One region of the Paenibacillus sp. 23TSA30-6 genome, then DNA from elsewhere that is predicted to be linked to it. Evidence: riboswitches for the same ligand, from Rfam matches in the RefSeq annotation. Region 1 holds a riboswitch; each other region holds the start of a gene.

Region 1 (2,270 bases):
AGTCTGAACGTTTCCTATCTAATAGTTCCGCTAGGTCTGCCATCATGGAACCACGTCTGAGAGAGCTTCATTTTGGGGAATGGGATGGAAAAACGTATGATATGCTCAAGGATGTGGCGTTGTATCGAGCGTGGATTGATGAGCCGCAGCGAATTACGCCGCCGGGGGGAGAGCCTTGGGCAGACTTTGTGAACCGCCTCGATGAATTCCTAGACTCTTTGTATGAGTGGCGTAAAATGATGGATGTTCAGAAAACAGGCATGCCTGATGCCCCACCTTCTGTTCTGGTCGTCACGCATGGTGGAGTGATTCGTCAGTTGGCTTGTATGCTGGTACCGGGTCATGATTTTTGGAGTCTGAATCCGAAGCCAGGAGCGGCAATTACGATTCGGTTGAGGCTGGGAGAACGACACCAGTGGATAGGAGAGGTGTTTTCTTTTTAGGTCAGATAGGGGCAGGTGAACAGGCGGTTTGGGTTGTAAGCCAGTCTTTTTTAACCTATAATCATCAAGTAAAAGAACGGCTTGACCAACACTACATCAAATATCCAGCAGACGAGGTCGGTGCAGCGGGATGAAACCCTCGGGTTCTTTCCGGTGCGCTGTTAAAAGGGAAGCCGGTGTGAATCCGGCGCGGTCCCGCCACTGTAAATGGAAAAATGCCAGCCCGCTCTGCTTTATGTGCCACAAAGCATATAAAGCAGCAGTAGGCTGTCGCATGTTTCTGTAAGTCAGGATACCTGCCCGTCCGCCTGTCACCATAGTCCTTCGAGGAAAGGATGACGTGTTCGCAGTGACTGTCCATGCGGAAGAAACTGCCGCCTGCGTACGATCTGCGCTAACGTGACCCCTGTGTCCTTATCTGAGGATGCAGGGGTTTTTTGAAAGGAAAAGAAGGCTGGATTTAGCAGATATCGGATGATGTTCAAGTGACGCTCTTAAAAGAATTTATATGGAGGGGTGTAAATCATGGCAGGGAATAGAATAAAGGTCTGGACTACAGGCTTATTGGCTCTGGTCTTGGCGGTTGTGCTGAGTGCATGTGGAGCTAACGGAAAGAACGCTGAAAATAAAGGGGATCAAGCCTCACAGCAACCGGGACAGACGGCAACCGCTCAGGAGCCTCCGGGCAAAACGGTCTACCCGCTGACCATTAAGGATGCGACCGGACAGGAATTTACGTTCAAAAAAGCGCCGGACAAAATCGTTTCCGTCTCCCCGGCTGAAACCGAGGCGCTGTTCGCCATCGGACTGGATAAGGAAATTGTCGGCGTATCCGACTATTCGGATTACCCGGAAGCGGCTAAAAAGAAGCCCAAAGTGGGCGGTATTATGAAGCCGAATGAAGAGGCGATCATTGCTGCGAATCCGGAAGTCGTTTTTGCAGGGATATCACTCAGTGAGCAGGCGACAACCAAGCTGCGTGACATGGGAATTATGATTTTTAAAACGGAGCCGAAAACGGTTGAAGATGTCATGGCTAACATCGAACTATATGGGAAAATTACCGATCATCAGAAAGAAGCGAGAGCGGTAACCGACAAGATGAGAGCAGATGTTGCGGAAGTGAAAGACGGTGTTAAAAATATCGGCAAAGGGCAGAAGCTGAGAGTATACGTCGAATTTTCACCCGGCTGGACGGTTGGCAAGGGAGAGTTTATGGATGAGCTGATTTCTTTGGCGGGCGGGGAAAATGTCGCTGCAACCCAAAAGGGCTGGTACCAGATCAGTGAGGAAAATATTATAGCGGCGAATCCGGACGTAATATTATACAGCAAAAATGTCAAGGACGACAAAACAGGCCAGACGCTCGGCGATATTATCAAAGCCCGTAGTGGATGGGATCAAATATCGGCTGTTCGTCAAAACCGGGTGTTTGCCGTGGATGATAATCTGATCAGTCGTCCGGGTCCGCGTGTAACGGAAGGTCTCAAGGAAGTGGCCAAGGGCGTGTATCCTGAAATTTTCAAATGAGTCGTAGACTGATCGGCTTTGGAGGGGCAGGTCTTGCCTTATTGCTGCTGACGCTGTTGCTCTGTCTCGGCATCGGCTCGGCCAAGCTTCCCGTCAGCCAGATCACGGGTATTCTGGTCAACCATCTGCCGTGGTTAGGTGAGACGTTTACACCGGATTGGAATCCATCCACAGAGCAGATTATTTTGAAGATCAGACTGCCGCGTGTCTTACTGGGAATGCTGGTAGGCGCAGCGCTTGCGCTGGCGGGAGCCGGATTTCAAGGTGTGCTGCGCAATCCGCTGGCTGATCCGTACA
Region 2 (2,270 bases), on a different contig from region 1:
CTGCGTCGGGCATGTCTATTTTGTCAGAAGTGGACTTGAGGAAGGAAAGCAATCTGCTGATTGCGGCATGCAGCATTGCGGTGGGCCTCGGCTCTGCCGTGCTGCCCCAAATGTTCGACCAACTGCCGAGCTTTGCCAAAATGCTGCTGCAAAACGGCATCGTATCCGGCTCGATCACGGCGATTGTCTTGAACATCGTTTTAACGAAAAAACAAGCCGAATCGGTCAAAGGTGTGACAGTGTCGGAGGTTCCGCAGAAGGTTTGATAATTAGGATTAGAAAGACAGCCGGAGAGAGGTCGTAAGCCTCTTTTTCCGGCTTTTTGGCATAGAGTTATTGATAAAGCCCTCTTCCTGTATGAAGATGGGGATTTGAGATTCTATTAGAAGAATTTGCTAGAGTGGTAGGCAGAGGCGTGGTATAATCCATCTTATGGATTTTGAATAGTGGTGGATGTTTTCGGACCACGGCGCAGCTTCCCGAAAGGGGGTGAAGCCGATGGTCAACCTTGTGTCGTGCTACGATGTGTTGCGTTGGATGGTTACGTTACTAAGCCTGGTGTTTAGTATTCGTAAACTTTATCGCTGGCTACGTCGGAAATTTCGGAACAAGCGAAAACCCACCGCGTAATTAGGTTAGGCGCCTAACGGTGGGTTTAGCTAAGCATTTAGCGCGCCGTGGTGATCCACAGCCTTTCAAGTCCTAAGAGTCTTTGCCGTTGGTAGCGGCGAAGACTCTTTTTAGTATACGGACACGATGGGTATCTCTATACCTAATTTTATCACGTCCATTGCGTGCATGCAACGCAAAGTCATAGCCTTGATTCTCGCCGTATCGTTCAAATTTAAATTATTATGCGACATTTGTTGACAAGCCTGTAACAACAAAATAAGATAGTCCTAAATCGTAATGAAAAAGAATAAAGGAAGAAAACAGGTGTGAGCCGGACTTTCTATCTACAGGGTTTCGTTGAGATCATGTAGATGGCTGTTGTACGTGCTCACTTAAAAGGGAAGTTCGGTAGATTCCGACACGGACCCGCCACTGTATACAGGCATCAGCAGGGAATTGCTGTAGCTTTCGGAATAGCCACTGGAACTGTGAAGAACCGGGAAGGCCTGAAAGATACGCCTGAAGTCAGGAGACCTGCCTGTTTTAACATCACTGTCAGACCCACGGGATGCTGGGGAGGTGGTTGGGCGTGCTGCTTACGGAATGTCTGAAACCGATCCGATCCCTTCTATGATTAGAGGTGCTTTGAGGTGAGCTTTGGCATTTTATAATGAAAGCATTTCTGACTGCTGATCAGGCGGTCCGGGATGCTTTTTTTGCGTTAGGTATTTGTGAATGACAAGATAGAGGGGGATAAATAGGATGATAAGCAATCGTAAAAAGCGTTCATGGTCCATATGCACAGGGGTGATGCTGCTACTGGCAGTTATGGCTCTTGCGGGATGCTCCACAACTAATAAGACGGCGGACAGCTCCGACAAGGGCGAAAACACATTCGCACAACAGTCCACAACGGACAAAAAGCTGGTGATGGCGTATACGTGGAAGCCGTCAGGCGTTGACCCGCATGGCGATAATAGCTGGGATGTTATGCGTTCTGGCGCAGGCGAGACACTTGTCCGTTTGAATGAAAAGCTGGAGCCTGAGGCTTGGCTGGCCAAGGAATGGAAGCAGGATAGCCCCACAGTCTGGACGTTCAGCTTGCAGGATAAGGTCACTTTTCATAACGGAAAGAGTATGGACGCGGAAAGTGTAAAAGCTTCCCTGCTGCGCTCCATTGAGAAAAGCCATCTGGCAAAGGATTTGCTAGATGTAAAGTCAATTGACGTAACCGAGCCGCTGGTGTTGAAAATTACGACAAACCAGCCGAATGCGGCGCTGGTGTCCAATCTGGCGGATCCATCGACGATTGTGCTGGATGTAGCGTCTATAAAGGATGAGCAGAGCTACCCTGCGATGACAGGTGCTTTTAAAATTAAAGCGTTCAACAAGGATCAATCCTTGGTCGTAGAGCGTTATGACGGATATTGGGGCGAGAAGGCCCGGCTGGCTGAAGCAACGATGAAGTTCATTACGGACGGCAATTCGCGCCTGCTGGCGCTGCAATCCGGCGAAGTAGATGTAGCGACCGATATTCCGGTGGATAACGCGGAGGTATTGAAAAAGAACGATAAGCTGCAAGTGCTGTCGGCTCCCTCTTTGCGCACCCATATGATCGTGTATAACATGGAGTCGTCTCTGTTCAAGGATGCCGCGAA
Region 3 (2,270 bases), on a different contig from region 1:
ATTCCACCCGAGGAAGCGAATTTGCAAGCACTGCTAGCGGATATTGTAAGTCGTAATGTTGATGCAGTTACGTTCACCAGTGGTCCGCAAATCCGCTTTTTGTGCCAATATGCGAGGGAACAGAAGCAGATGGAAGACGTGTTGGAAGCTTTTCGCCATGATGTGATCGCTGTGTCGGTAGGCAAGGTGACGGCGCAGTCCATTTTGGAGGAAGGTATTGAACGGATCGTGTTTCCAGTGGAGGAACGAATGGGCGCGATGATGGTGGAGCTGGGAAGATATTTTGAGCATAGCGCCTCGGTGCACGGCTACGGTCTTGAAGTTGTGAACTGAAAACTAACCTATATCCTTGCGATAAAGGGTAAAATAAAGATAAGGGCCTACAGGGTCTTTATCTTTTTTTGTTGGAAATGCATCGACAGAAGTTTTTGTTATAACGAAAATATTTATTTAATATAATGAAAAAGCCTCGATGCGGGATACCAGAACAGGAGCTGAGACATTATGAATTCCATTTGTGTATTTGCCGGGTCCAGACCCGGACATTCATCGGTATATCTTCAGGAGGCAGGCAAGCTTGGAGAGGCTATGGCCCGACATCATGTTCGTCTGATCTATGGAGGCTCCAGCAAGGGGCTGATGGGTGAGGTCGCAGATGCGATGCTGGCCGGGGGCGGTCAGGTCACCGGGATTATGCCGACCCTGTTATTCGATGCAGAGATTATTCACCGGGGAGTCACCGAATTTATTGAGGTGGCAAGCATGCATGAACGCAAAGCGGTCATGAGCGAAATGGCGGATGCCTTTATTGCCCTTCCGGGGGGATTGGGAACATTTGAAGAGCTGTTCGAGGTGCTGTGCTGGGCGCAAATCGGCATTCATCGCAAGCCCATCGGGCTGCTGAATGTGAACGGATATTTTGACCCGTTGGCGGAAATGGTGCGTCATAGTGTGCGCGAGGGATTTACCGGAGTTGACCATCCAACGCTGCTGAGTATCTCTGCGGACCCGGACGAATTGTTGCATATGTTAAAAAATAAGGCAGAGAACTTGAAATAAAGCGTTTTTCATGCTTGCACAACTGATTGAGCCAAGGTTATGATAAGACCCATAATCAAATAGCGGACAGACAAGGTGCCTTTGTGATAGCGAAGGGTAACAGGGAATCGGGTGCAAGTCCCGAGCGGTCCCGCCACTGTAAGGAAGAGGATTTTTTCAGACGTCACTCGTGAGAAAACGGGGAAGACGAAAAAATCTGTTGATGCCGAGCCAGGAGACCTACCTTGATCTGTATGCACCGTTAACCTTCGCGGAGAGGATGGGTGTACGAAATCAGGAAATCAGGCGCACGCTGCTTTTTCCATGTTGGTTGCAGGTTTGCGTGGAGCTGAACATGCAGAAGCATTTCAAGCGTGAACAGGCAGATGGAAAGCAACGGCACGATGGCGGAAGACAAGAAGTGTCTTCTTATGCTGTGTCCGTCTGATGATACGATGCGTACATAGGAAACCCATCCGGGCAGGATGGGTTTTTTTGAGTTACAGGATGTCCATATATAAGTGAAATAGATAGAAGTGTGGAAAACATAGCCTAGATTTAAGAAGGAGGATAACGATGAGCCCATTAGGGAAATTGCTCGTGATTGGATTCGGACCGGGGGATATGGAACATATCACCAAACGGGCGCTGGACGCGCTGGCCGAGAGTGAGGTCATTATCGGTTACAACACCTATGTAGATCTGATCCGCCCGTTGTTGAACGGACAGGAGATTGTGCGCACAGGCATGACAGAGGAAGTGAGCCGTGCGCAGGAGGCGGTTCGACAGGCGGAGATGGGCAAGAAGGTAGCCGTCATTTCCAGTGGAGACGCAGGCGTATATGGCATGGCCGGGCTAGTGTACGAAGTGCTGATGCAAAAGGGCTGGCGCCGTGAGGACGGGGTTGAGGTAGAAGTCGTGCCGGGAATATCGGCGATTCAGTCCTGTGCTTCGCTGTTGGGTGCGCCCGTCATGCATGATGCATGCACGATCAGTCTGAGTGACCATTTGACCCCGTGGGAGACGATTGTGAAACGTGTAGAAGCGGCAGCTTCGGCGGATTTTGTCATTGCACTGTACAATCCGCGCAGTGGTCGGCGTACACGCCAGATTGTTGAGACGCAGTCCATTTTGCTGCGTTACCGTGATCCGCAGACTCCCGTCGGGCTGGTGAAGAGTGCTTATCGCGACCGTCAGCAAGTAATTGTGACGACGCTGGAGGACATGCTCAA

The links. A riboswitch is a leader RNA that binds a small molecule or an ion and turns the genes downstream of it on or off. The one in region 1 is predicted to bind cobalamin.
Region 2: another riboswitch for cobalamin. It lies ahead of E0698_RS06430 (ABC transporter substrate-binding protein); the one in region 1 lies ahead of E0698_RS11010 (ABC transporter substrate-binding protein).
Region 3: another riboswitch for cobalamin. It lies ahead of E0698_RS14270 (hypothetical protein); the one in region 1 lies ahead of E0698_RS11010 (ABC transporter substrate-binding protein).

Annotation. Positions count from the first base shown of each region.
Region 1 is NZ_SLTL01000009.1:197,116-199,385, reverse strand. It holds gene E0698_RS11015 (histidine phosphatase family protein) at 1-443, shown strand, start outside; cobalamin riboswitch at 568-761, shown strand; gene E0698_RS11010 (ABC transporter substrate-binding protein) at 969-1,973, shown strand; gene E0698_RS11005 (FecCD family ABC transporter permease) at 1,970-2,270, shown strand, end outside.
Region 2 is NZ_SLTL01000005.1:116,200-118,469, forward strand. It holds gene E0698_RS06425 (nucleobase:cation symporter-2 family protein) at 1-266, shown strand, start outside; cobalamin riboswitch at 965-1,168, shown strand; gene E0698_RS06430 (ABC transporter substrate-binding protein) at 1,375-2,270, shown strand, end outside.
Region 3 is NZ_SLTL01000013.1:140,785-143,054, reverse strand. It holds gene E0698_RS14280 (uroporphyrinogen-III synthase) at 1-333, shown strand, start outside; gene E0698_RS14275 (TIGR00730 family Rossman fold protein) at 505-1,059, shown strand; cobalamin riboswitch at 1,117-1,300, shown strand; gene E0698_RS14270 (hypothetical protein) at 1,262-1,486, shown strand; gene cobJ (precorrin-3B C(17)-methyltransferase) at 1,615-2,270, shown strand, end outside.